DNA from 4 places in the Streptomyces sp. TM32 genome. Region 2 is predicted to be linked to each of the others. Evidence: riboswitches for the same ligand, from Rfam matches in the RefSeq annotation. Region 2 holds a riboswitch; each other region holds the start of a gene.

Region 1 (7,640 bases), on a different contig from region 2:
GCCGGCCCAGGGACGTCACCGCGCCCACCTCGCCACGGGTCGTCGCCGGCACCGTGGAGACGATCACGTCGTGCTTGGCGCGCCGGGCGTCGGCGTCGAAGGGCACCTCGCCGGTGACCGTCCGGGCCAGCAGGCCCGTCGAGGACAGCAGCACCCGGCACGGGTCGTCGGACACCTCCAACGGCACCGCACCGACCGAAGTGCCCGTCGACTCCAGCAGGACCGTCCGCCGGTCCGTGCCGTACTTCTTCGCCACCGCGGCCAGCTCGCCGGAGACCAGCTTGCGCAGCTCCGTGTCCGACTCCAGGATTCGCGTCAGCCTCTCGATCTCCTCCTGCAGCCGGTCACGCTCCGACTCCAGCTCGATACGGTCGAACTTGGTCAGCCGGCGCAGCGGGGTGTCGAGGATGTACTGCGTCTGGACGTCGCTCAGCGAGAAGCGCTCGATCAGCCGCTCCTTGGCCTGCGCGCTGTTCTCGCTGGAGCGGATGAGGCGGATGACCTCGTCGATGTCCACCAGGGCCGTCAGCAGGCCCTCGACCAGGTGAAGACGGTCGCGCCGCTTGCTGCGCCGGAACTCGCTGCGCCGGCGCACCACGTTGAAGCGGTGGTCGACATAGACCTCCAGCAGCTCCTTGAGGCCCAGCGTCAGCGGCTGGCCGTCCACCAGCGCGACGTTGTTGATACCGAAGGACTCCTCCATCGGCGTGAGCTTGTAGAGCTGCTCCAGGACGGCCTCGGGGTTGAAGCCGTTCTTGACCTCGATCACCAGCCGCAGGCCGTGCTCGCGGTCGGTGAGGTCCTTGACGTCGGCGATGCCCTGCAGCTTCTTCGAGCCGACCAGGTCCTTGATCTTGGAGATGACCTTCTCGGGGCCGACCGTGAAGGGCAGTTCGGTGACCACCAGCCCCTTCCGGCGGGCGGTGACGGTCTCGACCGTGGCCGTCGCGCGGATCTTGAAGGTGCCGCGGCCCTTCTCGTACGCGTCCCGTACGCCGTCGAGCCCTACGATCCGGCCGCCCGTCGGCAGATCGGGCCCCGGCACGAACCGCATCAGGGTGTCGAGATCGGCGTTCGGATGCTTGATCAGATGGCGGGCCGCGGCGATGACCTCGCCCAGATTGTGCGGCGGCATGTTCGTCGCCATACCGACGGCGATGCCGGACGCGCCGTTGACGAGGAGGTTCGGATACGCCGCCGGGAGGGCGACCGGCTCCTGCTCCTGGCCGTCGTAGTTCGGTGCGAAGTCGACGGTGTCCTCGTCGATGGACTCCGTCATCAAGGACGTCGCGGACGCCATCCGGCACTCGGTGTACCGCATCGCGGCGGGCGGGTCGTCATTGCCCAGCGAGCCGAAGTTGCCGTGGCCGTCCACCAGCGGCACCCGCATCGAGAACGGCTGCGCCATGCGCACCAGCGCGTCGTAGATGGACGCGTCGCCGTGCGGGTGGAGCTTACCCATCACCTCGCCGACGACCCGGGCGCACTTGACGTAGCCGCGGTCGGGCCGCAGACCCATCTCGTTCATCTGGTAGAGGATGCGGCGGTGCACGGGCTTGAGACCGTCGCGGGCGTCCGGCAGGGCGCGCGAGTAGATGACCGAATACGCGTACTCGAGGAAGGAACCCTGCATCTCGTCGACGACGTCGATGTCGAGGATCCTCTCCTCGAAGTCGTCCGGCGGCGGGGTCTTCGTGCTGCGGCGGGCCATCGCGGCTGCGGCTCCTTCTGCTGCGTCTACTGCCGATGTCGGAAAGCATCGGTCAACCCGTCGGGTCAACCGGGCGGGGGATCAGCCCGCGCATATCTCTGAGTCTGACGCGGACCATTGTGGACCGCCGCACTGACAACGCCGACCGCGACTCCCCCTTCGGCTCCCGCGGAAGTCACGCGGGGCGCACGCACGGGGCCGGTCACCCGGGAACTTCGCCAGATGCCGACGCGCTTGCATACAGTGACAGAACTTCCTCGCAAGCGGATCGAAGGGACGTACATGCCCATGGGTCACACGGCCACAGAACAAGCCGGGTCCGGCGGCCTGACAGCGACCGAGCACCGGCTGGCCAACGGGCTGCGCGTGGTGCTCTCCGAAGACCACCTGACCCCGGTTGCAGCGGTCTGCCTGTGGTACGACGTCGGCTCCCGCCACGAGGTCAAGGGCCGTACGGGCCTGGCTCACCTCTTCGAGCACCTGATGTTCCAGGGCTCCGCGCAGGTGACGGGCAACGGCCACTTCGAGCTGGTGCAGGGCGCCGGCGGTTCGCTCAACGGCACCACGAGCTTCGAGCGCACCAACTACTTCGAGACCATGCCCGCCCATGAGCTGGAGCTCGCGCTCTGGCTGGAGGCGGACCGGATGGGCTCGCTGCTGACCGCGTTGGACGACGAGTCCCTGGAGAACCAGCGCGACGTCGTCAAGAACGAACGCCGCCAGCGCTACGACAACGTCCCCTACGGCACGGCCTTCGAGAAGCTGACGGCCATGGCGTACCCGGAGGGCCACCCGTACCACCACACCCCCATCGGGTCGATGGCCGACCTCGATGCGGCCTCCCTGGAGGACGCGCGGGCGTTCTTCCGTACGTATTACGCACCCAACAACGCCGTCCTGTCGGTCGTCGGTGACATCGACCCCGCGCAGACCCTGGCCTGGGTGGAGAAGTACTTCGGCTCGATCCCCTCGCACGACGGCAAGCAGCCGCCGCGCGACGGCACGCTGCCCGACGTCATCGGCGGCCAGCTGCGGGAGGTCGTCGAGGAGGACGTGCCCTCCCGCGCCCTGATGGCCGCCTACCGTCTGCCGCACGACGGCACCCGTGAGGCGGACGCCGCGGACCTCGCGCTGACCGTACTGGGCGGCGGCGAGTCCTCCCGACTGTACAACCGGCTGGTGCGCCGCGACCGCAGCGCGGTGGCCGCCGGCTTCGGCCTGCTGCGGCTGGTCGGCGCGCCCTCGCTGGGCTGGCTGGACGTGAAGACGTCCGGCGGTGTGGAGGTCCCCGACATCGAGCGCGCGGTCGACGAGGAGCTGGCCCGCTTCGCCGCCGAGGGGCCGACCCCGGAGGAGATGGAGCGCGCGCAGGCGCAGCTGGAGCGTGAATGGCTGGACCGGCTCGCCACGGTCAGCGGGCGCGCCGACGAACTGTGCCGCTTCGCCGTGTTGTTCGGCGACCCCCAGCTCGCGCTGAGCGCCGTCCAGCGCGTCCTGGACATCACCCCCGAGGAGGTGCAGGCGGTCGCCAAGGCCCGGCTGCGCCCCGACAACCGCGCGGTGCTGGTCTACGAGCCGACCGAGTCGAACGACGCCGCCGACACCGAGGAAGGGCAGGCGGACCAGTGAGCGACGCCACCACCCACGCCGACACCCCTGTGAGCACGATGGACTTCCACCCGCAGCCCCGGGGCGGCGCGCCCAAGCCGTGGGCCTTCCCGGCGCCCGACCGCAGCCAACTGCCCAACGGCCTCACCCTCCTGACCAGCCACCGCCCCGGTCAGCAGGTCGTCGCCGTCGAGATCAACCTCGTCGCCCCGCTGGACGCCGAACCCGAGGGCCTGGACGGCGTCGCCACGATCATGGCGCGGGCGCTGTCCGAGGGCACCGACAAGCACGACGCGGAGGAGTTCGCCGCCGAGCTGGAGCGCTGCGGCGCCACCCTGGACGCGCACGCCGACCACCCCGGTGTACGGGTCTCCCTGGAGGTGCCGGCCTCCCGGCTGCACCGCGCGCTCGGCCTGCTCGCCGACGCGCTGCGCGCCCCCGCGTTCCCGGAGAGCGAGGTCGAGCGGCTGGTCCGCAACCGCCTCGACGAGATCCCGCACGAGCTCGCCAACCCGGCCAGGCGCGCCGCGATGGCGCTGTCCAAGGAGCTGTTCCCGGCCACGGCCCGCATGTCGCGCCCGCGCCAGGGCACCGAGGAGACCGTCGCGCGCATCGACGCCGCGGCCGTCCGCGCCTTCTACGACGCCCATGTACGGCCCGCCACGGCCACCGCCGTCATCGTCGGTGACTTCACCGGCGTCGACCTGGACGCGGCGCTCGCCGACACGCTCGGCGCCTGGAGCGGCTCGACGGCCGAGCCGCTGAAGGCCGCGCCGATCGTCGCCGACGACACCGGCCGCGTGGTGGTCGTGGACCGCCCCGGCGCCGTCCAGACGCAGCTGCTCATCGGCCGGATCGGCTCCGACCGGCACGACCGGGTGTGGCCCGCGCAGGTCCTCGGCACGTACTGCCTGGGCGGCACCCTCACCTCCCGTCTGGACCGTGTGCTGCGGGAGGAGAAGGGCTACACCTACGGGGTGCGTGCGTTCGGTCAGGTGCTCCGTTCCACCGCCCCCACGTCCCCCGAGGGCGCCACGGGTGCCGCGCTGCTCGCCATCAGCGGCTCGGTGGACACCGCCTCCACCGTCCCGGCGCTCGAAGACCTGTGGAAGGTGCTGCGCACCCTCGCGGCAGAGGGACTGACCGACGACGAGCGGGATGTCGCCGTGCAGAACCTCGTCGGGGTCGCGCCGCTGAAGTACGAGACCGCGGCGGCCGTTGCGGGCACGCTGGCCGACCAGGTGGAGCAGCAACTCCCGGACGACTTCCAGGCGCAGTTGTACGCCCGCCTCGCGGAGACCGGCACGGTCGAGGCGACCGCGGCGGCGGTCAGCGCCTTCCCGGTGGACCGGCTGGTGACGGTCCTCGTGGGTGACGCGGCGCAGATCGCCGAGCCGGTCAAGGGGCTGGGCATCGGCGAGGTGACGGTCGTCAGCGGCTAGTCCGCGTGACGGAAGGTCATATATCGACAAAGCGGCTCCCGTGGCACCCACTGGCCACGGGAGCCGCTGTATGTCCGTTTTCTTACGGCTGGTTGTGCCGGTTCTTGTGGCATCCCGCACAAAAAACGGCATCTGTTTGCCCAGGGAAAGTGGCCCCGTTTAGCGTCGGTCCGGCTGTTCGTCACAAGTCCGCCACAACAGTGGCACCGGGCAGTCATCGCCGAGTCCCCGTACGGCGCGAGCCAGGGGAGCCGGGGACCCACACGTCCCTTGGGGTGAATCGGACTCCTCTCCCGAGGAGCCCGTAGGAGACCTTCCTGCTCCGAACCCGTCAGCTAACCCGGTAGGCGAGAAGGAGGGAAAGGACAAGCCCGTACATGGCGTTCATCCGTGCCACCGGGAAACACCGCCGCGCCGACCGCCCTGCCCGGACGCCCCGCAAGGTCGCCGGCATAGCCACCCTTGCGGCCGGTGGTGTGGTCGCCTCCGTGGCCTCGCCGGCGCTGGCTGCCACGGACGCGGCACCCGCCCATGACACCGGCCTGCAGCGGGCCGTCGTGCTGGGTGACGAGGTCGCCGGCCACGTCGCGGCCCAGGCCGACGCGCAGCGCGCCGCCGCGGAGTCCGCCGCCGCGCAGGCGAAGGCCGAAGCCCTGGCGAAGAAGCAGGCCGACGAGGCCAAGCGGCGCGCCGAGGCCGTCCACAAGGCCAAGGTGCGCGCCGCCCGCGACGCCGAGCGCAAGCGTCTGAACACCTTTGTCGCGCCGGTCGCCGACTCCTACGTCTCCACCGGGTACAAGGCGTCGAGCAGTCTGTGGTCCTCGGGCAGCCACACCGGCATCGACTTCCACGCCGCCTCCGGCACCAGCGTCCATGCCGTCGGTGCGGGCACCGTCGTCGAGGCGGGCTGGGGCGGCTCGTACGGCAACAACGTCGTGATCAAGATGAACGACGGTACGTACACCCAGTACGGTCACCTGTCCTCGTTCGCCGTCTCGGTCGGCCAGAAGGTCACCCGCGGTCAGCAGATCGCCCTCTCGGGTGCCACCGGCAACGTCACCGGCCCGCATCTGCACTTCGAGGCCCGTACCGGCCCCGACTACGGCTCGGACATCGACCCGATCTCCTACCTGCGCGCGCACGGCGTCAACGTCTGACCTCCCGCTCGCCGGCCCCGCCGCCAGGGAGGGAGTGCCTCGCACCGCGTCCTCCCGAAGCCCCGGTCCTGCGACCGGGGCTTCGGCGCGTGCGGCGCGGTATGTCGGAGGCGCGGCTGCCGGGCGCGGGAGTGCACCGGAGGCGAGGCCGGCTCGCCCGCGACTTCCGGCCAAAAATATCCATGAATATTCGGTGCCCGTCGGAAAATCCCCTCCGGTCGAATAGAGTCACGGAAAAGCCGCCGACCGGCGGCGTTTCCAGGGGATTACGGCGGAGGCTCGGAAGATGCGAGGCCATATTTCCGCGCATGCGGTGTGCACAGCGATTCGCGACGACATTGTCTCCGGTGCGCTGGCACCGGGGAGCCGGCTGATCGAGGAGATCCTCGCGGCCCGTTACGGCGTTTCCAGAGTGCCCATCCGTGAGGCGCTGCGGACCCTGCAGTCCGAGGGCTTCGTCACCACCCGCCACCACGCGGGGGCCTGTGTCGCCGAGCCGACCGAACAGGAGGCCGCCGATCTCCTGGACGTCCGCGCCCTGTTGGAGCCGCTGGGCGCCGCCCGCGCGGCCGCCCGCCGCAGTCCCGCCCACCTCAAGGTGCTCCGTGGTCTGGTACGCCTCGGCCGCGAGCGGGCCCGTCACGGCAATCCGGCGGACCTGCAGCAACTGGACGACTGGTTCCACGAGACGTTGGCCCAGGCGGTCGGCAGCCCCAGCCTGACGGCGCTGCTGACCCAGCTGCGGCGCAAGATCGAGTGGATGTACGCGGTGGAGCCGCCGGCCCGGGCCGGCGAGTCGTGGGACGAACACGGCGCCGTGCTGGACGCGGTGGCCCGGGGGGACGCGGAGCGGGCGCGTGCCCTGATGGCGGCCCATGTCGAGCGCTCGCTTCCGGTGTACCGGCTGCGGCGCCCGCTCAAGACCGGGGTGAGGGATCCGAAACCGCCCGTCAACACGGTGCGCGTCCGCCCTTAACAACCGTCCCGTATACAAAGAAGTCCCACACGCGAAGAAGTCGGGAAGTGTGGGACGTATGGAACGGGTTTCGGTGCGGCGAAGTGAGCTTCCCTCTCCGGCGCGTATTCCGTCGGTATTCGGATGCCCATTATTCGGCGCCGCGGATGGCGAATGGTGCGCGCTTTACGGCACCGGAATGCCATGCCTGAGGGTGCGCACTATTTCTCGCCCCTCCCGGATTTCCGGGCGGCCGGGGAATTCCGGTGCACCCACGCGGTCATGCGCGCGCGGCGACCGCGCACACCGTTGCCCCGCCTCGGACTCAGGGCGCAGTGAAACGGCCCCGCCGCGGCAACCGGTGACCGGTTGCCGCGGCGGGGCCGCCGCATACAGCAGAGCCCGAGGGGCTCAGACGGTCTCGGGGAGCTCCTCGAGACCCTCGGCGACGAGCTTGGCCAGGCGGTCGAGCGCAGCCTCGGCGCCCTCGGCGTCGGAGGCCAGCACGATCTCCTCGCCGCCCTGGGCGCCCAGGCCCAGGACCGCGAGCATGGAGGCGGCGTTCACGGGGTTGCCATCGGCCTTGGCGATCGTTATCGGGACGCCGGAGGCGGTGGCCGCACGGACGAAGATCGACGCGGGGCGGGCGTGCAGGCCCTCGGCCCAACCGACATTGACGCGGCGCTCTGCCATGGTGTTGCCCTTCAAAGTCGTGACTGTTGTCTAGACCAGTCTCTCACGGTGCCGGACGTGCTCCACCAGATGTT
Region 2 (7,640 bases):
ATCCCGCACTATGGACGTAGTAATCAATCTCTTCGTCGGCCTGCACATCATCGGCATCGCCGCCCTGCTCGGCGGCTTCCTGACCCAGATGAAGGCGATGGGCGCGGGCACCGCCCGCTTCGTGCCGGCCATGCTGCACGGCGCGCTGACGATGCTGGTCACCGGCGTCGCGCTGGTCGGCCTCAACCAGGCCGAGGGCCACCACGTCAACACCATCAAGATCGGCATCAAGATGGCCGTGCTGGTGGTGATCCTGGCGCTGGTCTACGTCAAGCGGGACGAGGAGACGGTCGCCAAGCCGCTCTTCGGCGCGGTCGGGGCGCTGACCGTGGCCAACATCTTCATCGCGGTGCTCTGGACCTGAGCGGCGCAAGCGGACCACCGCCCCCAAGGGTGCAAGCGGACCACCGCCCCAAGGGCGCAAGCGGACCACCGCCCCAAGGGCGCCGGCGGGCCCCCGCCCCGAAACAGCACACCGCGCGGTCCTCGCACTCCGGATCCGGAGGCGATGGCCGCGCGGTGGCGTGTGGGGGGTGGCCGTGGGGGGTGGTTCGGTGGGGGAGCATCGGGCGCCGGGCCTCAGCCCGGGCGGACGCTCCCGTAGATCGGCATGTAGTAGATCGACTCCTCCCGGACGCTGGCGCCCGGGTGCGGGGCGTGGATCATCTTGCCGCCGCCTATGTACATCCCGACGTGGCTGATGTCGTCGAAGAAGAAGACCAGGTCACCGGGTTGCAGATCCTTGGTGGCCACCCGCTGGCCGACCTTGACCTGGTCCCAGGTGGTCCGCGGCAGCGTGACGCCGGCCGCCTTCCACGCCGCCTGCGTCAGCCCCGAGCAGTCGTAGGAGCTGGGTCCGGTGGCGCCCCAGACGTACGGCTTGCCGATCTGGGCGCGGGCGAACGCGAGCGCCTTCTCGGCCTTGGTGGAGGACGAGTCGCCGGTCGAGCTGCCACCGGTCTGGCCGCCCGTCGAACCACCACCCGTCTGCTGCCGCTGGCGCTCGCGCTCCTGCTGCCTGCGCGCCTCTTCCTCGGCCTTGCGCTTGGCGGCCGCCTCCTTCTGGCGCTCCAGCTCGGCCAGCCGCGCCTTCTCCTGGGCGGTCAGCCGGGACAGCAGCTGACGGGCCTCGGACAGCTTGTCCTGGACGGAGCGCTTGGACTCCTTGAGGGAGGCCTGGGACTTCTGCAGACGCTCCAGGCTGTCGGTCGCCGAGGCCCGCTGGCGCGCCGCGGCGGCCGCCTGCTCCTGGTAGTCGGTGACGGCCTGCTTCTCCCGGCTGGTCAGCCGCTCCATGAGATGGCTGCGGTCGAAGAACTGCTGCGGGTCCTTGGCGAGCATCAGCTGCGCCGTCGGGTTCATCCCGCCGGTGCGGTACTGCGCCGAGGCGAACATGCCCAGCTGGTGCCGGGAGCGGTTCATCTGCTCGGCGCGCTTGGCGGCGGCATCGAGCAGGCCGTCGACGGTGTGGCGCTGTGCGTCGGCGCGCTCCTTGGCCCCGTTGTACTTCTCGGTGGCCAGCTCGGCCTGGTGGTAGAGGTCGTCGACCTTCTTCTTGACCTCTTCGATGGTGGGCTTGGGCGCTCGGGGAGCCGCGTCGGCGGACTGCGAGAGCAGGGTGACCGACGCGAGGGCTGCGGTGGTGAGCCCGGCAGCCGTGCGGCGGCCTCCGGGCGAGGCGAGGACGCTGGTGCGCGGCTTGCGATGGGACGCCAAGGCCGGCAACTCCTTCCGTGGACCGCCTACCGGGTTAGCTGTCGGGTTCGGGCGGTGTCGATGACGGAAGGCTTGCCCTACGGTCCTGACGTCCGCCTGAGGCGGCCGTACGGACCGATTCACCCCGGTGGTGCTGGTGGGTCCCCGGCTCCGGGTGCCGTGGGGCAGGGCCGGACTCGGCGCGGCGGCTCGTGCGGACGCTGTCGTACGCGGGGAGGCGGGCCGCCTGAGCGAGGACGTTAGCCAACTCGTGTGGCTCCTGTGAAGGCTGATGTTCGATATGCCCGAAACCTTTTTGTGACCTGAACGCGATCCGGGGGTTGTTGTGGCAGATGTCGGATTCGGGTAGACGAGGCGCCGGCCCGGCCGCCCCGGACCCGGCACGCTGATCTGCGCACCGCCGTCGAGCCCCGAATTCCGCCGACAATCGGCACTCCGCGGCGGGCTGTCAGTGCGGCGGCCTAGACTCGGTGGGCGATGAGCAGCCTCTTTGACGACAGCTTCCTGGCGGACCTCGGCCACAAGGGCGAGGAGCCCCCGCCGCCTCCCGAGGACGAGCACGAGCCGGCCCCCGAGGAGATCCCCGACGACCTCTTCGGCGGGAAATACGACGCGCCCGGCCCCCGGGAGACGTACTACCGCGACGGCGCCGCCCGCCCCGCCGTCGATCCCGCCACGCTGCTCGAAGGGCTCAACGACGAGCAGAAGGCCGCCGTGGTGCACACCGGCGGCCCGCTGCTGATCGTCGCCGGCGCCGGCTCCGGCAAGACCCGGGTGCTCACCCACCGCATCGCTCATCTGCTGGCCGAGCGCCATGTCCACCCCGGCCAGATCCTCGCGATCACCTTCACCAACAAGGCCGCGGGCGAGATGAAGGAGCGCGTCGAGGAGCTCGTCGGCCCCCGGGCGAACGCCATGTGGGTCTCCACCTTCCACAGCGCCTGCGTCCGCATCCTGCGCCGCGAGTCCAAGAAGCTGGGCTTCACCTCGTCCTTCTCGATCTACGACGCCGCCGACTCCAAGCGCCTGATGGCCCTGGTCTGCCGTGATCTTGATCTGGACCCCAAGCGCTACCCGCCCAAGTCCTTCAGCGCGAAGATCTCCAACCTCAAGAACGAGCTCATCGACGAGGAGACCTTCGCCGGGACGGCATCCGATGGTTTCGAGAAGACGCTGGCCGAGGCGTACGCGATGTACCAGGCGCGGCTGCGCGAGGCCAACGCCCTGGACTTCGACGACATCATCATGACGACGGTCCATCTGCTCCAGGCCTTCCCCGACGTCGCCGACCACTACCGCCGCCGCTTCCGCCACGTCCTCGTCGACGAGTACCAGGACACCAACCACGCCCAGTACACCCTCGTCCGCGAGCTGGTCGGCCCCGCCGAATCCGCGGCCGAGCTGTGCGTCGTCGGTGACGCCGACCAGTCGATCTACGCCTTCCGCGGCGCCACCATCCGCAACATCCTCCAGTTCGAGGAGGACTACCCCGACGCGACCACGATCCTGCTGGAGCAGAACTACCGCTCCTCGCAGACGATCCTGTCCGCCGCCAACGCCGTCATCGAGCGCAACGAGAACCGCCGCCCCAAGAACCTCTGGACGGACGCCGGCAGCGGCCCCGGGATCACCGGCTACGTCGCCGACACCGAGCACGACGAGGCGCAGTTCGTCGCCGACGAGATCGACCGCCTGACGGACGCCGGGGACGCCAGGGCCGGCGATGTCGCCGTCTTCTACCGCACCAACGCCCAGTCCCGGGTCTTCGAGGAGATCTTCATCCGGGTCGGGCTGCCCTACAAGGTCGTCGGCGGAGTGCGCTTCTACGAGCGCAAGGAGGTCCGCGACGTCCTCGCCTATCTCCGGGTGCTCGCCAACCCCGAGGACACCGTCCCGCTGCGCCGTATCCTGAACGTCCCCAAGCGCGGCATCGGCGACCGTGCCGAGGCGATGATCGACGCCCTCTCGCTCCGCGAGAAGATCACCTTCCCGCAGGCCCTGCGCCGGGTCGACGAGGCGTACGGCATGGCGGCCCGCTCCGCCAACGCCGTCAAGCGCTTCAACGTCCTCATGGAGGAGCTGCGCACCATCGTCGAGTCCGGCGCCGGCCCGGCCACCGTCCTGGAAGCGGTCCTGGAGCGCACGGGCTATCTCGCCGAGCTCCAGGCCTCCACCGATCCGCAGGACGAGACCCGGATCGAGAACCTCCAGGAACTCGCCGCAGTGGCCCTGGAATTCGAGCAGGACCGCGGGGAAGACAACCCCGGCACCCTCGCCGACTTCCTGGAGCAGGTCGCACTGGTCGCCGACTCCGACCAGATCCCGGACGAGGACGAGGAGGGCAGCGGCGTCATCACCCTCATGACGCTGCACACCGCCAAGGGCCTGGAATTCCCGGTGGTCTTCCTGACCGGCATGGAGGACGGCGTCTTTCCGCACATGCGCGCGCTGGGCCAGACCAAGGAGCTGGAGGAGGAGCGCCGGCTGGCCTACGTCGGCATCACCCGCGCCCGCGAGCGCCTCTATGTCACCCGCTCGACGATGCGCAGCGCCTGGGGCCAGCCCTCGTACAACCCGCCCTCCCGGTTCCTGGAGGAGATCCCGGGCGAGTACGTCGAGTGGAAGCGCACCGGCCAGGCGACACCGTCCGCGTCGATGGGCGCGCTGTCGGGCGGCGGCCTCGGCTCCGGCCTGTCGTCGTCGCGCAACAAGGGGCCGAGCGGCTTCGCCACCCGCCGCACGAAGGACCGCCCGGTGGTCGCGCTGGCCATCGGCGACCGCGTCACCCACGACAGCTTCGGGCTCGGCACGGTCGTGGGCGTCAAGGGCAGCGGCGACAACGCCGAGGCGACCATCGACTTCGGCGGCGAGAAGCCCAAGCGGCTGCTGCTGCGGTACGCGCCGGTGGAGAAGCTGTAGGGGCAGAAGCGGTAACGGAGGCCGTACGGGGGGCGGTCAGTTCGGGTCGAGGCCGTGGCTGCGCAGCCACGGCTGCGGGTCGACCGCCGCCCCGCCGCCCGGGCGCACCTCGAAGTGCAGATGCGGTCCGGTGGAGTTGCCGGAGTTGCCCGAATAGGCAATCCGGTCACCGGCCTTGACCTGTCCGGAGCGGATCTTGGTGCTGCTCAGATGGCAGTACCACGTCTCGGTGCCGTCGGGCGCCGTCACGATCGCCATGTTGCCGTAGGCGGAGTTCCACTGGGTGCGGATGGTGCCGTCGGTGGCGGACATGACCGGGGTGCCGTAACTGACCGGGAAGTCGATTCCGGTGTGCACGGACATCCAGTTGACGCCGGCCTGGCCGAAGGTGGCGCTCAGCCCGTGCTGGGTCACCGGCAGCACGAACTTGGGGCGCATGGCCTCCTTGCGGGCCGCCGCCTCCGCCTTGCGCTTGCGGTCCAGCGCCTGGCGTTCCTTGAGGTCGATCCGCTCCTGGGTACGGCTGGCCCGGTCGCGGAAGTCGTCCGCGCTGGCGCTGAGTCCGGCGAGCTGGGTGTCGAGCTTGCTGTTGGCCGCGGCCGGTTTGACGGCCCCCGCGTCGGGCGCGGCCTGCGTGGTCGCCTCCGCCTTGTCGTCCCCGCCGAAGTGGGCGACGGACGCGGCGGCCACGGCGCAGACGCCCAAGGCGGCGACCGACGGGACGGCGACGGTCAGCAGCGCCGACCGTTTCGCCGGGCGCCGCCGGCCCCGGCCGCGGACGGCCTTCCCGGCGTCCGGCTGGGCGGCCCGGCGGCCGGCGGGGGCGTCGGCCGCGACCGGGATCGGCATGGCCTGCGTCATGGCGTCCGCGACGGCGGCGGCGTCGCTCAGGTCGCCGTGCTCCTCGGCGTCACCGGGGCCGGCGGGGGAGTTGCCGTCCGCGCCGTGCCGTGCGGTGTCGTAGCCGTCGGACTCGTACGGGCTGCTGCCGTGCCGGTCGCTCCCGGCGGGTGTGGTCTGGAAGGACGCGGTGTCGAAGGGGGCGGTCTCGTCCCACGCGATGCCGTCCCAGTGGGCGGTCTCGGCCGCGGGCGGGCCGGCCTGCGGCGGGATCCCGGCGATCAGTCCCTGGTCGGTGGTCGACCAGATCGCCGTGGTCTCGTAGCTCGCGGTCTCCTGAAGCGCGGTCTCCTGGAGCGCGGTGGCCTGCCGGCCGAGGGCGTCGAAGCCGCCGGTGCTCTCGAAGGTCTCGGCCGTCTCGTAGGCGCCGGTGGCGTAACTGCCACTGTCGTAACTGCTGGTCGCGTAACCGCCGGTGTCGCAGCCGCCGGTGGCAACACCTCCGGTGGAAAAGCTTCCGGTGTCGAACCCGCCGTACCCGTAAGAGGTGGCTTCGTACGCGGTCGTCCCGTATCCGGCGGCTTCGAACCCGGATGTGTCGTACGCGGACGAGGGGGAGTACCCGGTGGTGTCGTGCGCCGGCTGCTCGTAGCCGGTGTGCGCGTACGGGTCGTAGCCCCCGGCGGCCGACTGCGGGTCGGCGACGGCGTAGGCGCCGGTGTCGTAGCCACCGGTGTCCCACTGCATCGTGGGGTACGCGCCGGTGCCGTAGGCATCGCCGGGCTGGCCGCCATCGGCCGGAGCGGCCCCGCCGTCATACGCGCCGGTGTGGAAGGTGCCCGTGCCGTACGCACTCATCCCGTACACCCCCGCGCCGTATGCACCGGTGTCGTACATCCCGGTGTCATAGGTGCCGGTGTCGTACATGCCGGTTTCGTACGAGCCGGGGAGCGAGCCGAAGAGCGGGTCGCCGTCGCCGTATTGGGCGGTGCCGGCCGAGGACTGCTGCCCGTAGGAGTCGTAGGCCGGATAGTGCGCATACGAGGCGTCGGAAGCAGAGCCGGTCGGAGGCTGAGCCTCCGATGGGTGACGGTCGTTCACCAACTTCTCTTTCGCCTCGGCAGCAGGAGAATTAGCGGCGACTGTACCCGGCGGTTTGCGATGGCGACAATCTTCAACTGGTTTTGCGTTCGGCCAGACCGGGCATTTGGCCGCCTTTCGGCGGTCCCATGCGCCCTCTTGGCGCCTCGTTCGAGGTTTGTTCGGCAACACGTCAAGATCGTGTCGCCCGTGGAGCGTCACTGATGCGTCGCACGAGGCGCGAGCGGGCCGCGAGCAGGTCGTTGGTGGCCGTCGGTGCCGTGGGTACGGCCTCGGGTCAGGCCACCGAAATGGCGTCCGCCGCCCCTTTTGCCTCCTCCGCCGAGGTCAGCGCCGCGCGTATGCCGGCGGCGACGGTGCCGTTGACCGGCAGGGCGAGGTGTCCGACACCGGCGACATGCACATTCTCGGCGATCACATCCGGGTGATCGATTCTGGCCGTCGTGGCCGGAATCATCACTTGGTCCGCCTCACTCCAGAAGGCCACGAATCGGGTGCGGCAATTCGGTGCCGGAAGCGACAACTCCGCGATCACCTCGGAATCGGGCCGCATCTGCCGGACGATCGGGTGCGCCGACATCAGGGGCGCGATACGGGTGCCGGAGTGCGGAGTGCCGAGCGTGATCACCGTACGGACACGGGCATCGCCGCCGAGCCGCTGGACGTAATAGCGGGCGATGAGCCCGCCGAGGCTGTGGCCCACGATGTCCACCCGGCGATGACCGGTCCGCGCGCACACGTCCGCCACATGACGGCCGAGCAACTCGGCGGCCTTACGGAGATCGCAGGTCAGCGGGGAGTAGTTGAGCGCCTCGACATGGCACCAGCCGTGCCGTTGCAGCGAGCGGCGCAGCAGGACGAAGACGGAACGGTTGTCGATGAAGCCGTGGAGCAGGAGGACCGGCGGATGCGCACGGCCCTCGGTCGGCAGCAGCGTGGGCGCAGCGACGGCGGGCTGCGGGACCTTCGGTGTCAGCCGCCCGTCCGTCGGACGCCCGTCGGGAGGTTCGGCGGACGGGGGCGGTGCGGGGCACGGCACGGGGCGTTCCTGGGAGATACCGGTC
Region 3 (7,640 bases), on a different contig from region 2:
ACGAGATAGTTGAGTTTGACCCGCCGCCCGAACCACTGGCGGCGCACCTTTCCGGCCGCGGCCACGACATCGAGCAGTTCGTCATCGGAGGTCGCCAGTACGGCCAGCGCCTCTTCGCGGGTCGGCAACTCGCGCCGCAGTCCCTTGTCCACCAGTGTGCTCAGCAGGTCCATGGCGTTGATCCTGGCGTACGGCACCGCCCCCGGCCAAGGAGGATTCCCACAACGACCCAGGATGGAGGTGTGTGTATCGCCACACTGTGGGCCCTCGGAACGACCGCTAACGTCTAGCAACAGCCCACAATCGAGGCCCACGGACGAAGGACGCCGATGCCGCAGGACTCCGCCCCCACGCTGCTCCGCGAGGGCTCGCCGGCCGCCCCCGCCGGGCCCCGCCGGCCGCCCCACGGAGCCGCCTTCGACTGGCTGGATGAAGCCCGCGACGCGCGCCGGCGCGCCGGACTCACCCGCACCCTGCGTCCCCGCCCGGCCGACCACCCGCTGCTCGACCTGGCCGGCAACGACTACCTCGGACTCGCCCGGCATCCCGAGGTCACCCGTGGCGCGGCGGCGGCCGCACACCGCTGGGGCGCGGGCGCCACCGGCTCCCGGCTGGTGACCGGCAGCACCGAACTGCATGCCCGGCTGGAGGCGGAACTCGCCGCTTTCTGCGGCTTCGAGGCCGCTTTGGTGTTGTCGTCCGGTTATACCGCCAATCTCGCCGCGGTCACCGCGCTCACCGCCGCCGGCACCCTGGTCGTCTCCGACGCGGGCAACCACGCCTCCCTCATCGACGGCTGCCGGCTCTCCCGGGCCCGCACCGAAGTGGTCCCGCATGCCGACCCCAAGGCCGTAGGCGCCGCGCTGAGCGGTCATGACGGCCGGGCACTCGCCGTGACCGACTCGGTGTTCTCGGTCGACGGTGACGCCGCCCCGCTCCCCGCCCTCGCCGAGGTCTGCCGAATGCGGGCCGCCGCCCTGCTCGTCGATGACGCACACGGCCTGGGCGTCCTCGGCGAGGGCGGTCGCGGCGCGCTGTGGGCGGCCGGGCTCGCCGGTGACGCCGATGTGGTGACCACCGTGACGCTCTCCAAGTCGCTGGGCTCCCAGGGCGGTGCGGTCCTCGGCCCGGCCCGGGTCATCGAGCACCTGGTCAACACCGCCCGGTCGTTCATCTTCGACACCGGTCTCGCCCCGGCGGCGGCCGGCGGCGCGCTCGCCGCGCTGCGGCTGCTGGGCCGTGAACCCCAGCGCGCCGCCCGGGCCGGGCAGGTCGCACGGAAGCTGCACGAGCGGCTCACCGCGGCGGGTCTGGTCGCGGTGCGGCCGGACGCCGCGGTGGTCTCGGTACGCGCCCCCTCACCGGAGGCGGCGGTCGGCTGGGCCGCCGACTGCCGCGCGGCCGGACTCGTCGTCGGCTGCTTCCGGCCCCCGTCCGTTCCCGACGGGATCTCCCGGCTGCGGCTGACCGCCCGCGCGGACCTGACGGACGACCAGATCGACGCGGCGGTCGGCACGATCCTGGCCACGGCGCCGGCTGTCTGACCCGGGGCGCGCAGCAGCGCTTGTCCGACGAACGGCACGTGCGGCCCGACCGGTCGGCCAGGTCGGCCACCTGGCCCACCACCGCCGGTACTTGACGGCTTGTAGGACGAGCGCGCAGGTCAGCGCACCCGCCCGTACCAGACCCCGGGGCTCCAGATCCGTTCCAGTCGCACCGTGCTCCCGGCCTTGGGGGCGTGCCACATCCGGCCGTTCCCGGCGTAGATGCCCACGTGGTAAATGCCGTTGGCCGAATGGAAGAAGACCAGGTCGCCGCGTCGCCGGGCGCCGGACGGGACATGCCGGGTGCGGCTGTACTGCGCGGCGGCCGTACGGGGCAGGGCCCGGCCGGCACGCAGGAACGAGTACAGCGTCAGCCCGGAACAGTCGAAGGCGTCCGGCCCTTGGGCCCCGTACTGGTACGGGGAGCCCCGCTTGGAGGCGGCGACCCGCAGCGCGTGTGCGGACACGGATGCGGCTTCGGCGCCCCCGGTGGTTCCCGGGGTGATGGTCGTCCCGCCGAGCGTGACGAGTGTCAGAGCGGTGACGGTGCCGGCGCGCGCCAGCAGATTCGGCGTATGCATGCGCACAGTCATGCGCAAACCCTTCGTCAGCCGCCTGCGAAGGAAGACCTGTCGGGTTCGGGCAGGCGAAGATGCCCGGCCGTGCGTACGGCTTCACCCCAAGGAGTCCGCCGGCCCGTGAAGGCCGTGGACCCCGTCCTGCTCGGGTCCTCCGCTCCCGCCGATCCAAGAACGTCGACCGGACATCCGGACGGCGGCGGGATTAGGCGCCCGTCCGGACCGCCCCGTCGCTGTGGCGGGGTCTTGTCGTCGAAGGGATCCTCACGCACCCGGCGCCCAAACTCCGAGCTGAAAATGCCGTATGTGAGATGGGTCACATTTGGCCTGAATGGTGGGATTTGTTCCTCAAGGTGTCAGGGTCCCGGCTGTCGCGCGCCCCGGACCAGGAGCGAAACATCCGGGACCCGAGAAATTCCGGATGAACCGGCAATTCGGGGGTGGTTCGCAACGGGTGTGCGCGCTACGCCGTATGGGCAGCCCTGCCGCGTGTCGCGTCAACGCTCCGCGGGCGGCGGCACGGCGACGAGCCCGGCCCGCCGTTCGCCGTCCAGCACCCGCAGCGCCCGTGCCAGCGTGTCGTGGTGCAGTTCGCTCTCGCCGCGTTGGTGCATCAGCGTCAGCGCGTCCCGCAGTCCGGCAGCCGTGCCGACCAGTGCCTGGGCCGCACGCAGCCCGCTGTAGGTGCCGCCGCCGCGGGCCGGGTTGATACGGCCCAGCAGATCGAGCACCTCCAGATAGCGGTCGATCAACTCACCCTCGGCACGTGTGAGGGCGGGCAGTGGCGGGAGTTCGGGGGGCAGCATCCGGCGTCACCGCGCAACGAGGGGGCGTGCCGACTGCTTGCGGTGCCGGGTGAGGCCGTCGATCAGGCCGTACTCCTGGGCGGCGTGGGCGTCGAAGATCTTGTCGCGCTCGATGTCGGCGGCGATCCGCTCGCGGGGCTGGCCGGTGTGCCGCGCGAGCATCTCCTCCAACATCTCGCGGGTGCGCAGCAGTTCCTCCGCCTGGATCTGCAGATCGGTGGCCTGGCCCTGGATCGGCTCATGGAGCGACGGCTGATGGATCAGCACCCGGGCGCCGGGCAGCGCCAGCCGCTTTCCGGGGGCGCCGGCGGCCAACAGCACCGCGGCGGCGGAGGCAGCCTGCCCCAGGCAGACGGTCTGCACGTCGCACGAGACGAAGTTCATCGTGTCGTAGATGGCGGTCATCGCGGTGAGCGAGCCGCCGGGGGAGTTGATGTAGAGCGAGATGTCCTGCTCGGGCGCGGCGTGTTCGAGGTGGACGAGCTGCGCCATCACATCGTTGGCGGACGCGTCGTCGACCGGGGTGCCCAGGAAGATGATGCGCTCGCTGAGCAGCTTGGAGTACGGGTCCATGGTGCGCGTGCCCTGGGAGGTGCGCTCGGTGAACTCCGGAAGGACATAGCGGGCCGTCGGTGGCAGCATGCGTGCTCCTCTCTCCGTAATAAATGTACAGGACGTACATCCGTAGGAATGAGAGCAGATTCTGGTGACCAGCTACAAGTCCCAGGTCAGAGGCTGTTTCAACTGTTCGCTGAGGGCGGATGTCTCGGAGCTGTGGCACGAGGTGGAGACCCTTCGGATGACCGGGCGGGTCGTCGAGCGCTCGATCGACGAGATGGACCGCCCGCGGGTATCCAAGGACGCCGCCCTGCGGATCCCCCGACCGAGCCGGTGGCCAGGCGCTGTTCACCGGCTGGGGTGGCGAGCCGGCGACCTGTCGCAAGTTCGCCCTCACCGCACGGAACTACACCGCATCGAAATCGATGTCGCAGGTCGGACTCAGGGTGAAGCTCCATCGCTCGGGGAGGGCATGCCGCCCGCTCAGCGCCCGCGCCCACGCAGCCCGCGCCTGCTCCCCGCAGCTGACGACCCGCACTGCCGTGCCGAGACCGAGCCCGCTGCCCTCCGCCATGCTGGGCCTGCCCCGCCCGGCGCACGGCCGCTCCCGCCACCAGGCCCGATGAGTTGAGGTTTACGCGCCTTGTGCGCCCTGACCCTGCGACGGCACCCGTCCGGCGTGCGGTTTCCCTGCTCGATTGACCGCATCGAGGCCGTCACGGGCCACGACGTCGACTGCGCCTACCGGGGCCCGCGGCGCCCTCGACGAGCCATACACCCAACTGGTCGATGTGCACCGCGAGTTGGCCCGGTCCGAGACCGGCGTGGCCTTCCACCACAGGTGCCTTGCTGGGCATCCCGCCGCACCGGCCCGGCTGTGGCGCGCGCGCCAGCGGAACGGCCGCCCGAGACCGGCTTCCCGCCCGTCGATCCCGCCACCCTCGCCCTCACACAAGCGGTGCAACCACCCGCAGCGAGCGTACGTCGGAGAGCGAGGATCACTCCTGCCGGTCCCGTTCCGCAGCTTGTTCGCGGTAGTACGTGCGCCAGACCAACCGGTGCACCCGCGTCCAGCGCGGTACGGATCGCACTCCGGGGATGAAAGGCACGAGCATCAGGCCCACGCTGAGCAGCGCCATCAGGCCCCAGATCAGTGCGTCGGCGTTGCCGGAGGACTTGAAGGGTTCGATCTGATACCAGAAAGTGTAGAGCCACAGCCACGCCTGGCCCGGGTAGTTCCCGGTCTCGTTCATCATCCCCCATTGGTCGCCGCCGAGGTGCTCGGCACGGGCACGGGACTCCAGGTAGGAACCATCGGAGAGGAAGAGCAGCGGACGGGTGTAGTCGGTCTGGTAGAACTTGCCCTCCGCCTGGAGTTCGCCATCCAGTGCGCCGCTGCGGGCCAGACCGAGGAGACGTGTGGTGAGGACGGGGACCGGGCCGTAATCGCCCTTCGTGGGGACGCCACCGCCGGCCTTGGCGAGGGCGTCGGAGTAGGCCGAGGTCCATGCCTGGCGCCGGGCCGCCGGAGCGGCGGTCCAGGCGGCGAGGCCCGCGCTGACGGCGGGTGGTTCGGGGGCATTGCGCAGTGGACGCAGCACGAAATCGTTTGCCGTGTCCACCGGGACGCGGACCCCCGCGGCGCTCTGCAGCCCAACCGGCCCGAGTTTCTGCGCCGCGCCCGGCGTGTGATTGTACGGCGGCCCGTACTGGGCCGTGCCGCTGGTGCCGCCGAGCTCGGACACGGCGGTCGCCGTGAAGTCGGCGCCGTCGGCCCTCGACCAGGAGGCCAGCGTCACCGGCTTGACGTCGGGCGAGGAGAAGACGGCGGCCAGGCCCGCGGTGAGCAGCGCGACCACCACCAGTGCGATCGTGAACTCCTTGACCAGGTCGTAGGGCCTGGTGGGGAAAGCGGCCGGGTCCGGCACGGCGCGCTTGCCGGCGCGTCGGGTCATTGCGCTGCCTCCTGCGTGGGCCCCTTCGCGGGAACCGGCGCGGCGTCGATCGGCGGCACGATCCCGCGCAGCCGGACCAGCAGGATGTGCCAGGCCGTCAGCAGGCCGAGGGCGAAAGGCAGCAGGACGATGTGCCACATCAGCATCTGGCCGAAGTCCAGCACGTTGAAGAACGCGCCGATGCCGACCGAGTTGAGCCCGTCCTTGGCCTGCCCGGCGATCCACTGGGAGTCGAAGTTCTGCTGGACCAGGTAGCCGGTGAAGGCCGTGCCGATCGAGGCGAAGAAACACACCGCACCGGTGACCCAGGTCAGCGCCCGCCGACCGCGCCAGGCGGCCATGAAGAACTTGCCCCACAGGTGGATCACCATGAAGAACATGAACAGCTCGACGCTCCACAGGTGCAGGCCGTTCACGTACCTGCCGGTCCCCGAGACGTGCCACCATGCGGGCCCCTTCAGGGCCAGCACCCCGCCGGTGAGCAGGACGACGATGAGCGCGGCCACGGTGAGCACACCGAAGACGTAGATCCACGAGGCCATGTACGCGGGCTGGGTGTCCGGCAGCAGCTTGTCCGGGGGCAGTGCCCGCACCGCCCGCCGCCGGACCGCTCCGGTCCAGCCTCCTCCTCCCTCGCTCATCGTCGACCTCGCCCTCGGGGGAAGGGCAGGAGCAGGGCCGCCACGAAGACGACCAGCATCACCCCGATGACCACGAGGTTGGCGACGGACAACTGCACCACTCCCCAGTGGACGTAGCGCCCAGTCCCGTTGAGATCGATGGGCGCGAAAAGCACGCGCTCGACGGAGTGCGGATGTAGTGTCATGGGCCGGCTCCCCTCGAAGTCCGAGAGCAAGTAGAGCGCCTTGTCGGACCCTCGGCCTGCTGACCCGGCCGGACCCTGGCCTGAACGGCTCAATCGCGCAAGAGCTGCCCGGTCCGCGGCGTATCCCTTCCTTGCTCATCCGGTGGGACCTGCGCCAACAGCTCATCTCATGCGGCGAGTCGTCGGTAGCAGATGAGGGTGCAGGCCATGTCCCGTCGGCCACGCGGCCGACAGGAGCGGGTGGAGCCGAATGAGAGCGCCGAGGACCGCCGCGGTGCGGTGCTGGTGTTCCCGGGGTACTTATGCCGCCCGCGCCGCCGACGCCGTCGTCCTGCTCGTCCCCGGCTCGCGCCGCCATCCGCCAGGCACGCGAGATCTTCGCCGCCGGGCACCGCGTCGAGATCTCCGCCGGCGACCTGCCAGTGACGCGACGAGGTGCGTCGGGCTGCCGGAAGGGTTGGCGTCGAAGCCGGGTCGGGACCAGTGGCACGCATCATCGGCCGTCCCGTTCGTGGCATGTGAGCCGATCGCGATCGGCGGGACGTAGTGACGACACGGGTTCTGCCAGGAAGTCCGCCGGGACATCCTCGGCGCCCTGTTCGCGGCACCGACCCGGGATCTGCGGGTCACTGTCACCAACGTCGCCGTCCCGCTGCGTGGGCAGGTTCGGGACACTTCACTCGTCCCGGTGGTTGCGCGCCTGGTGCGAGCTGTCGAGGGCGTGCTGGACGTGGAATTCGATGTGACCGGCCCGGGATGCCGCACGGACGGGGCCCACGGCGGCGGACCGGTCGGGAGAAGCGCGGTGAGGAGGACGGACATCCCCTGGTCTCCGGAGGGGGGCGGCTGCGCCCCCGCGGGGCGCTGGTCCGGGTCGCCGAGTAACGTCCGCGCGCGCACCATGGAACGCATCCGAACGCACTCGATTCGCGGAGGTGACCGCGATGAACATGCCCGTTCGACACCGGCCCGGTAGCCTGCTGGAGAGTACTGCGCCCTCCTTGAGCTGGGGTGGTCCCATCACCTCGGAGATCGATGAACTGTTCCAGCGCATGGAGCACCTGCTGGAGTCCGCCGGTGCCGCGCCCTCGCTGGGCGCAGGGACGCACTGGGCGCCACTGGCGGATATGCACGAGACGGATGACGCCTACATCATCGAGGCGGAGCTGCCTGGTGTGAAGCGTGAAGACATCGATGTCGAGGTCAGCGGTCAGGGGTTGCACATCTCGGGCGAGTACCGGCAAAGCGAGCGCGAAGGCGTATTGCGCCGCACCACTCGCCGGACAGGCAGCTTCGAATACCGGGCCCTCCTGCCCGCCGATGTGAAAGCCGAGGAGGTCACGGCGAGCCTGGCGGACGGTGTACTGACCGTC
Region 4 (7,640 bases), on a different contig from region 2:
TTCCACGCCCTTCATACCGATGCCGCTCTCGGCCAGGCCGGGGATCGGGAAGGTGCGGGAGACGGCTCCCATCGCGATGACCAGGTAGTCGAAGGGCAGCTCGTACGCCTCGCCGACCAGCGGGGCGACCGTGGCGACCTTGCGGTCCTGATCGATGGTGGTGACCCGGCCGGTGAGGACCTCCGCCTTGGGGAGCACGCGTCGTAGCGGCACCACGACGTGGCGGGGGGAGATGCTGCCGGCAGCAGCTTCGGGGAGGAAGGGCTGGTACGTCATGTACGAGCGCGGGTCGACGACCGTGACGGTCGCCTCGCCGTACCGCATCTGCTTGAGGATGCGGCGTGCCGCGTACAGGCCTACGTACCCACCGCCTACAACGAGGATCCTGGGACGCTCCGTGGTGCTCATGCAATCGAGTATCCACCCCCACATGGGGGGTCGCTCGTGAGCCCCTTCACAAGCATCCGGGGGGCGTCTGCTACACTCCGCCGGCTTCGTGATCGACGCCATAGTTCAAGAGGGAACCACCTTGCCATGGCGGGCGTTGGAGACCCCTGTTGATCAGGGATTGTGGGCCGTCGGACGACTGGACCACAGCCCGGGGGCACGCACCGCCAACTCCCCGGCCGCCGCGCATTCTCCGGGTCGAGAAGGCCCAGGACCTTCGAATAAGGGCCGGACGATCAGATTCTTCGTCCAAGGAGCGGTTTTTTCATGTGAAGGATTTCACGAACTTTCTCCGCGGACCTGCCCTCGGGGCCTTCCGGAGGCCCGAAAACGCGCTCAGACGGGCATCACACCCGCTCAAAGGGCTGCTCGGCAGAGGCCGTTGCCGACCTCTGCCGCACCCCGCGCCCGGCTAGTCGGCGATGCTCCAGGCGATGCCGTCCAGGATGTCGTGCTCGCTGACGACGACCTCCCCGGCGCCCGTCCGCTCCATGATCGACAGCAGCACGAGCGCGCCCGCGGCGATCACATCGACCCGGCCCGGGTGCATGACCGGAATGGCCGCGCGCTCGGCATGGGTGGAGGACAGCAGCCGGCCGGTGATCTCGCGGACCTGCGCCAGGGAGAGCCGGGAGTGGTGAATGGCCTCGGAGTCGTACTGCTTCAGGCCCAGCGCGATCGCGGCGACCGTGGTCACGGAGCCGGCCAGGCCCACGAGGGTGGCGGCCTCGCGCAGCGGGACGGTCTCCTCGGCGCGGTCCAGTGCCGCGGCGACATCCGCCTTTATGGCGGCGATCTGCCCGTCGGTCGGCGGGTCGCTGATCGCGCCCTCGTGCACCAGGTGCCGCTCGGTCATCCGTACGCAGCCGACGTCCAACGAGCGGGCGGCGCGGACGGCGCCGTCGCCGAGGACGAACTCGGTCGAGCCGCCGCCGATGTCGACCACGAGGAAAGGCTGAGCCAAGTCCGTCCGCCCGCTGAGCTCCTTGGTGGCGCCGGTATAGGAGAACTCCGCCTCCTGGTCGCCCGTGATCACCTCGGGCTCCACGCCCAGGATGCCGACCACACCGCTCACGAAGTCCTCGCGGTTCTCGGCGTCCCGGGAGGCCGAGGTCGCCACGAAGCGGACCTCCTCGGCGCCCAGTCCCTTGATCACCGCGGCGTACTCCCGGCAGGCCGCGAAGGTGCGCTCCAGCGCCTCGGGCGCCAGCCGTCCGGTGCGGTCCACGCCCTGGCCCAGCCGGACGATCTGCATCCGGCGGTCGAGGTCCTTCAGCTCGCCGGTCGCGGGGTCGGCGTCCGCGACCAGCAGCCGGATGGAGTTCGTACCGCAGTCGATGGCGGCGACCCGCTTCACGTGGCGTCTCCTTCGGGAGCGTCCTGGGCTTCGGGGGTGTTCCGGTCGTCGGAGGTGTCCTGGCAGGTGGTCACGCACGGCCCCTTCCGCCACCACTCCGGGAGCATCGCGAGGGCCTCGTCACCGAGCGGGTTGACACCCGGCCCGGCGGCCAGCGAGTGGCCGACGAGGACGTGCAGGCACTTGACCCGATCGGGCATCCCGCCGGCGCTCGGGAAGCCCTGGAGCACCTCGATCGCGTCCCGCCGCCGGATGTAGTCCTCGTGGGCCGCCCGGTAGGCGGCGGCCAGTTCCGGGTCGGTGGCCAGCCGCTCGGACATCTCCTTCATCACGCCGTTGGCCTCCAGCGTGCCGATCGCGGAGGCCGCGCGCGGGCAGGTGAGGTAGTAGAGCGTGGGGAAGGGCGTGCCGTCCTCCAGGCGCGGCGCCGTCTCGACGACATCCGGCTGGCCGCAGGGGCAGCGGTGCGCGATGGCGCGCAGCCCGCGGGGCGGGCGGCCGAGCTGCTGCTTGAAGGCGGCGATGTCCGCGGCGGTGGGCTCGGTGGGCTCGGTCTGGGGCGGGGGGGTGTCCATGTGCGCTTTCGGTGAGGTGAGTGGTGAGCAGGGGCGGGCGGGCCGTCCTGCGTCCGACAGTACGGGCCGGCGCCCGCCGGCGGTACGGGCCCGGCCCTACCGCTTGTCGGCCGAGTCGACGGCGTCCCAGAGATTCTCGTACCAGGGGGGCTGTGCGGCCTGCGGCCCCTTCGGTGCGGAGCCGGTGCCGGAGCCGTCCTGGACGAGGTATCCGGTCTCGCCCGGCATGACGTAGTGAAGGTGCCGGCGGGCCTGCTGGCGCACGTACTCCGGGTCCTGCCAGCGGGCCTTCCGCTCGCGCAGCCGCTCCAGGGCGGCGCCGGCGTCCTGGGCCTTGCGGCGCTGCTCGGCGATGTCGGAGCGCTGGGAGACGTACTGCCTTATCGGATAGGCGAGGGCGACGACCAGCGAGCACATCACCAGGGCCAGCAGGGCGGCGCGGCCGGTGAGGCGGTTGCGGCGGGGCGGGCGGGCGCGGTAGACGCGGGCGGCGGCCTGCTCGCCGAGCGCCTTGAGTCGGGTCGCGGTCGAGAACCGGTCCGCGGGCACGTCGTCTCCCCTTCACTGACGGACGCCTGACTGCTGAAGCAGACGCGTCCCCGGCAACGGTACGGGACCGTTGCCGGGGACGTACGGGGTGCTGGGCGGTTGTCTCGCCCGATCAGCCCTTGCCGCCCCGGTCGGCCGGGGCGGCGGGCCGCCGTGGGTCAGCTGCCGTGACGGAACCGCGGGAAGGCGGAGCGGCCGGCGTAGACGGCGGCGTCGTCGAGGATCTCCTCGATGCGCAGCAGCTGGTTGTACTTGGCGACGCGCTCGGAGCGGGCCGGGGCGCCGGTCTTGATCTGGCCGCAGTTGGTGGCGACGGCGAGGTCGGCGATGGTGACGTCCTCGGTCTCACCGGAGCGGTGCGACATCATGCACTTGAAGCCGTTGCGCTGGGCCAGCTCGACGGCGTCCAGGGTCTCGGTCAGCGAGCCGATCTGGTTGACCTTCACCAGCAGCGCGTTGGCGGAGCCCTCCTCGATGCCGCGGGCGAGGCGCTCGGGGTTGGTGACGAACAGGTCGTCGCCGACGAGCTGCACCTTGGCGCCGAGCTTGTCGGTGATGACCTTCCAGCCGGCCCAGTCGTCCTCGAACAGCGGGTCCTCGATGGAGACCAGCGGGTAGGCCGCCACCAGCTCCTCGTAGTACTCGGTCATCTCGGCGGCCGAGCGGTCCTTGCCCTCGAACTGGTACTTGCCGTCCTTGTAGAACTCGGAGGCGGCGACGTCCAGCGCGAGCGCGATGTCCTGGCCGGGGGCGTAACCGGCCTGCTTGATGGCCTCCAGGATGAGGTCGAGGGCCTCACGGTTGGAGCCCAGGTTCGGGGCGAAGCCACCCTCGTCACCGAGACCGGTGGACAGGCCGCGCTCCTTCAGGACCTTCTTGAGGGTGTGGTAGACCTCGGCGCCCCAGCGCAGCGCCTCGGAGAAGGACTCGGCGCCGATCGGGGCGATCATGAACTCCTGGATGTCCACGTTGGAGTCGGCGTGCGAGCCGCCGTTCAGGATGTTCATCATCGGGACGGGCAGGACGTGCGCGTTCGGGCCGCCCAGGTAGCGGAACAGCGGGAGGTCGCTGGCCTCGGAGGCGGCGTGCGCGACGGCGAGGGAGACGCCGAGGATGGCGTTGGCGCCGAGCGAGCCCTTGTTGTCGGTGGCGTCCAGGTCGAACATCGCCTGGTCGATCAGCCGCTGCTCGGTCGCGTCGTAGCCGACGAGCTCCGGGCCGATCTGCTCGATGACGGCCAGGACGGCCTTCTCCACGCCCTTGCCGAGGTAACGGTTCGGGTCGCCGTCACGAAGCTCGATGGCCTCGAAGGCACCGGTGGAGGCGCCGGACGGCACGGCGGCACGGCCGGTGCTGCCGTCGTCGAGGCCGACCTCGACCTCGACCGTGGGATTACCTCGCGAGTCGAGAATTTCGCGGGCTACGACGACGTCGATCGACGGCACGTTGTCTCCTTCGTGGGTGTCTGGCGTTCTGCTGCATGAGCCTAACGGCCCCGGGCGCGTCCGCCTGCCCTTGGCCCGCTCCGTGGGACGGAATTGCGGAATGAAGAGCCCAAAGGCCCAGTTCACAGGACCTTTGGGCCCTTGTTCGCCAACCGGGACAAGGTGTGGATCGCGGCCGGTCACCGGCGTGCGGTCGCAGCGGATCTCACCCGGGCGCGACCCCGGGTGTGAGAAACCCCGCCGCGGCGCGCTGGGGGAACGGCGCGCCGGGCGGGGCTGTCTCACGGAGGAAGCGGGCCCGCCGCTCGGGCCTGCCGGAGTTCCGGTGAGGAGGTGGCTCAGACGTTGAGCTTCTGGCCCGGAAGGATCAGGTTCGGGTTGCCGCCGATGACCGACTTGTTGGCCTCGTAGACCGACTTCCAGCTGGTGCCGTGCGCCTTGGCGATCTTGGCGAGGGTGTCGCCCGCCTTCACGGTGTAGTTGCCGTGGCCCATGGACTTGCGCTCGGTGGAGCGCGAGGCGCGCTTCTCGGGGGCGGCCGGGGCCTTCTTGGCCTCGGTCTTGGTGTCCTGCTGCGGGGCGGACTTGGTCTGCGCCGAGGAGCCGGAGGTGTCGACGTTCGCGGCGGGGCCGCCGGCGGTCAGGTTGCCGGCACCGGCGCAGGTCCAGGCGCCCGGCCCCTGGATGGCGAGGAGCTTCTCGGCGGCGGCGATCTGCTGGCTCTTGGAGGCCAGGTCGGCGCGCGGCGCGTACTTGGTACCGCCGGCGGCGGCCCAGCTGGAGTTGGTGAACTGCAGGCCACCGTAGTAGCCGTTACCGGTGTTGATCGACCAGTTGCCGCCGGACTCGCACTGGGCGACCTTGTCCCAGGTGCTGACGGAGGCGGCGGAGGCGGAGGTGGCGCCCATCAGCGGGACGGCCACGGCAGCACCGGCGATACCGGCGAGGGTGGCGACGCGGACGGCCTTGGAGGGACGACTGTGCTTGCCTTTGTTGATCAGCATGGTTCGTTCGTTTCCTCACCGACGCCTACGAGGTGAGCTGTCGGGTTCGGGCTGTGAGTGGCCCGGCCGTATGCGCTTCCGCATCTGGCTTCACCCCAAGCCGGTCGCCCGCTTTCACGGGCGGGGCCGGCACCTACCTTGGTTCCCCCGCTCCTGCCTACGGCGCTTGCGCGTCAACTGCCCCCGATCACCGGCAGGATTCGGCGTGTGACCGGAGGGCCCGCTTTGGCGAGCGGTCCTGACGTTAAGCAGCAACCCCCTTGGTGTTCAAACCCCACCATCTGAACCAAGTTGCCCGATTCCGATCACGAGTGGGGCACATCTCCGCAGGTGGGGGCAGGTGCGGCGAGGGTGGACGGTTCCGGGCCCCCTGAGGTCAACGAGACCCTTGTCTCACTTTCACCAAAGGGGGCGAAAGGGGATGAACTAGCCCGCGTTCTGCCCGAGATCGAGCACCTGGCCGGGCTGGATCAGGTCCGCGTCGGAGCCGATCACGCCCTCGTTGCGGTCGTAGAGCGCGGTCCAGCCGCCGGGCAGCCGGTGGGCCGTGGCGATGGCTGACAGGCTGTCACCCGGCCGCACGGTGTAGTCGCCGTCGGCCGCCGGGCCCGTACGGTGCGCGTCGCCGCCGCGCGAGGCATGCCGGCCGCCGGCGCCCCGGCCGCCGCCCTCGTCGCCCTGCCGGCCCTGACCGCTGCTCTGACCGGCTTCGTCGTCCGCACCGCCGCGGTGCCTGCCCGGTGCGGGCCGCTCCTGCGGCGTGCCGGAGGTGTCCGGGCGGCTGCCGCCGTCGGACGGGTCGGCGGACGGCGAGGGGTCCTCGTCCCGGTTGCCGGACGCGGGGTCCTCGTGCCGGCCGCCGGACGGCGCGCCGTCGGACCGGTCGGACGTGCCGGGCCGGTGGTCGGCGCGGCCGGGGTCCGGCGCGTCGGACGAGGGCGTCGACCCGGTCGACTCGTCGGACGACCGGCCACCCGGGTCGTCGCCCGGCTCGTCCTGCGTGCCCGTGGCGTCCGAGCCGTCGTGCATGCCGGAGGATCCGGGCTGGTCCCAAGGGTCCGGGGAGTCGGACCCGTCGGACGGGTCGGGCTCCGGGGTGCTGGTGCTGCCGGGGTTGACCTCCGGCGCACGGCCGTCCCGGGTCAGCCCGGCGCTCTGTGCGCAGCTGCTCCAGACGTCCGGGCCCCGGTGGTCGAGGATCGACTCGGCCACCGCGATCTGCTGGGCGCGGCTGGCGAGGTCGGGGCGCGAGGCATAGGCCGAGCCGCCGTAGTTGTCCCACATCTCCTGGGTCAGCTGGAGGCCGCCGTAGTAGCCGTTGTCCGAGGCCGCGCTCCACACCCCGGCGCTCTCGCACTGGGCGACCTTGTCCCAGGTCGTGGTGTCGGCGGCGTGGGCGCCGCTCGCGCCGAGCAGCGGCAGGGCGATGCCGGCGCCGGTCACTCCCGCCGTGACAAAGATGGCCGGTGCCTGACGGGGGCGACGGTGTCGGCCGGTCCCGGAACGCATGCGGATGCCTTTCGCGCGGTGGAGTTGTCGGACGAGTGGTCCGACGGGCTTCCGGCCGGGGCGGGCAGGGCAGCACCGTTACACCGGTTGACCGCGCCCCCGCTTCGGCCGATCGAATGAAGCCTGTCGATCGTCGATCGAAAGGTAGCCGGGGTCACGAGTAGTCACAAGCCGGTGTAGCGCAGATCACGCAATGGTCACGCGGCTGACGCGCTGTCAAATATGCCCTTGCCGCTGGTCAGGAGCGCTCGGCGGTGAACTCCACCGGCAGCGACCGCAGTCCGCGCATGATGAGCCCGCCGCGCCAGCGCAGGTCGTCGGGTTCGGCGGCGAGCCGGAGGTCCGGAAGCCGGGTCAACAGCGTGGCGAGGGCGGTCTGTCCTTCGAGCCGGGCGAGCGGCGCGCCCAGGCAGTAGTGGATGCCGTGCCCGTAGCCCAGATGCTGGTTGTCCCGCCGGGTCAGGTCGAGGACGTCCGGCTCGTCGAAGCGCTCCGGGTCGCGGTCGGCGGCGGCCAGCACCACCAGGACCGGGTCGCCCGCGGCGATCCGCTGCCCGCCCAGCGTCAGCTCCTCGGTCGCGAACCGCCAGGTCGCCAGCTCCACGGGGCCGTCGTAGCGCAGCAGTTCCTCGAGGGCGGTGCCGAGCAGGTCCAGGTCGCCCGCCTCGATCGACTTCTGCAGCAGCTCGCGCTGGGCGGGGTGGCGCAGCAGCGCGTAGATGCCGTTGCCGATGAGGTTGACGGTGGTCTCGAA

What was found. Region 2 has a riboswitch for cyclic di-AMP ahead of EST92_RS17605 (C40 family peptidase). Riboswitches for the same ligand answer to the same signal wherever they lie in the genome.
Region 1: another riboswitch for cyclic di-AMP. It lies ahead of EST92_RS14015 (M23 family metallopeptidase); the one in region 2 lies ahead of EST92_RS17605 (C40 family peptidase).
Region 3: another riboswitch for cyclic di-AMP. It lies ahead of EST92_RS03895 (NlpC/P60 family protein); the one in region 2 lies ahead of EST92_RS17605 (C40 family peptidase).
Region 4: another riboswitch for cyclic di-AMP. It lies ahead of EST92_RS18125 (transglycosylase family protein); the one in region 2 lies ahead of EST92_RS17605 (C40 family peptidase).

The regions. Positions count from the first base shown of each region.
Region 1 is NZ_SDIG01000048.1:26,809-34,448, forward strand. Features, by position in the region: gene EST92_RS14000 (DNA topoisomerase IV subunit A) at 1-1,711, opposite strand, end outside; gene EST92_RS14005 (pitrilysin family protein) at 2,000-3,340, shown strand; gene EST92_RS14010 (pitrilysin family protein) at 3,379-4,761, shown strand; cyclic di-AMP (ydaO/yuaA leader) riboswitch at 4,970-5,126, shown strand; gene EST92_RS14015 (M23 family metallopeptidase) at 5,139-5,918, shown strand; gene EST92_RS14020 (GntR family transcriptional regulator) at 6,205-6,894, shown strand; gene EST92_RS14025 (HPr family phosphocarrier protein) at 7,285-7,566, opposite strand.
Region 2 is NZ_SDIG01000073.1:5,166-12,805, forward strand. Features, by position in the region: gene EST92_RS17600 (hypothetical protein) at 11-364, shown strand; gene EST92_RS17605 (C40 family peptidase) at 580-1,716, opposite strand; cyclic di-AMP (ydaO/yuaA leader) riboswitch at 1,724-1,908, opposite strand; gene pcrA (DNA helicase PcrA) at 2,194-4,635, shown strand; gene EST92_RS17615 (M23 family metallopeptidase) at 4,672-6,576, opposite strand; gene EST92_RS17620 (alpha/beta fold hydrolase) at 6,854-7,640, opposite strand, start outside.
Region 3 is NZ_SDIG01000009.1:15,109-22,748, forward strand. Features, by position in the region: gene bioB (biotin synthase BioB) at 1-173, opposite strand, end outside; gene EST92_RS03890 (8-amino-7-oxononanoate synthase) at 330-1,544, shown strand; gene EST92_RS03895 (NlpC/P60 family protein) at 1,664-2,137, opposite strand; cyclic di-AMP (ydaO/yuaA leader) riboswitch at 2,142-2,344, opposite strand; gene EST92_RS03900 (hypothetical protein) at 2,620-2,928, opposite strand; gene EST92_RS03905 (ATP-dependent Clp protease proteolytic subunit) at 2,935-3,570, opposite strand; gene EST92_RS03915 (hypothetical protein) at 4,485-5,441, opposite strand; gene EST92_RS03920 (cytochrome b N-terminal domain-containing protein) at 5,438-6,082, opposite strand; gene EST92_RS03925 (hypothetical protein) at 6,079-6,267, opposite strand; gene EST92_RS03930 (hypothetical protein) at 6,920-7,243, shown strand; gene EST92_RS03935 (Hsp20/alpha crystallin family protein) at 7,212-7,640, shown strand, end outside.
Region 4 is NZ_SDIG01000077.1:6,947-14,586, reverse strand. Features, by position in the region: gene EST92_RS18150 (NAD(P)/FAD-dependent oxidoreductase) at 1-408, opposite strand, end outside; gene EST92_RS18145 (Ppx/GppA phosphatase family protein) at 860-1,804, opposite strand; gene EST92_RS18140 (DUF501 domain-containing protein) at 1,801-2,379, opposite strand; gene EST92_RS18135 (septum formation initiator family protein) at 2,476-2,928, opposite strand; gene eno (phosphopyruvate hydratase) at 3,087-4,373, opposite strand; gene EST92_RS18125 (transglycosylase family protein) at 4,712-5,377, opposite strand; cyclic di-AMP (ydaO/yuaA leader) riboswitch at 5,385-5,593, opposite strand; gene EST92_RS18120 (transglycosylase family protein) at 5,804-6,820, opposite strand; gene EST92_RS18115 (cytochrome P450) at 7,125-7,640, opposite strand, start outside.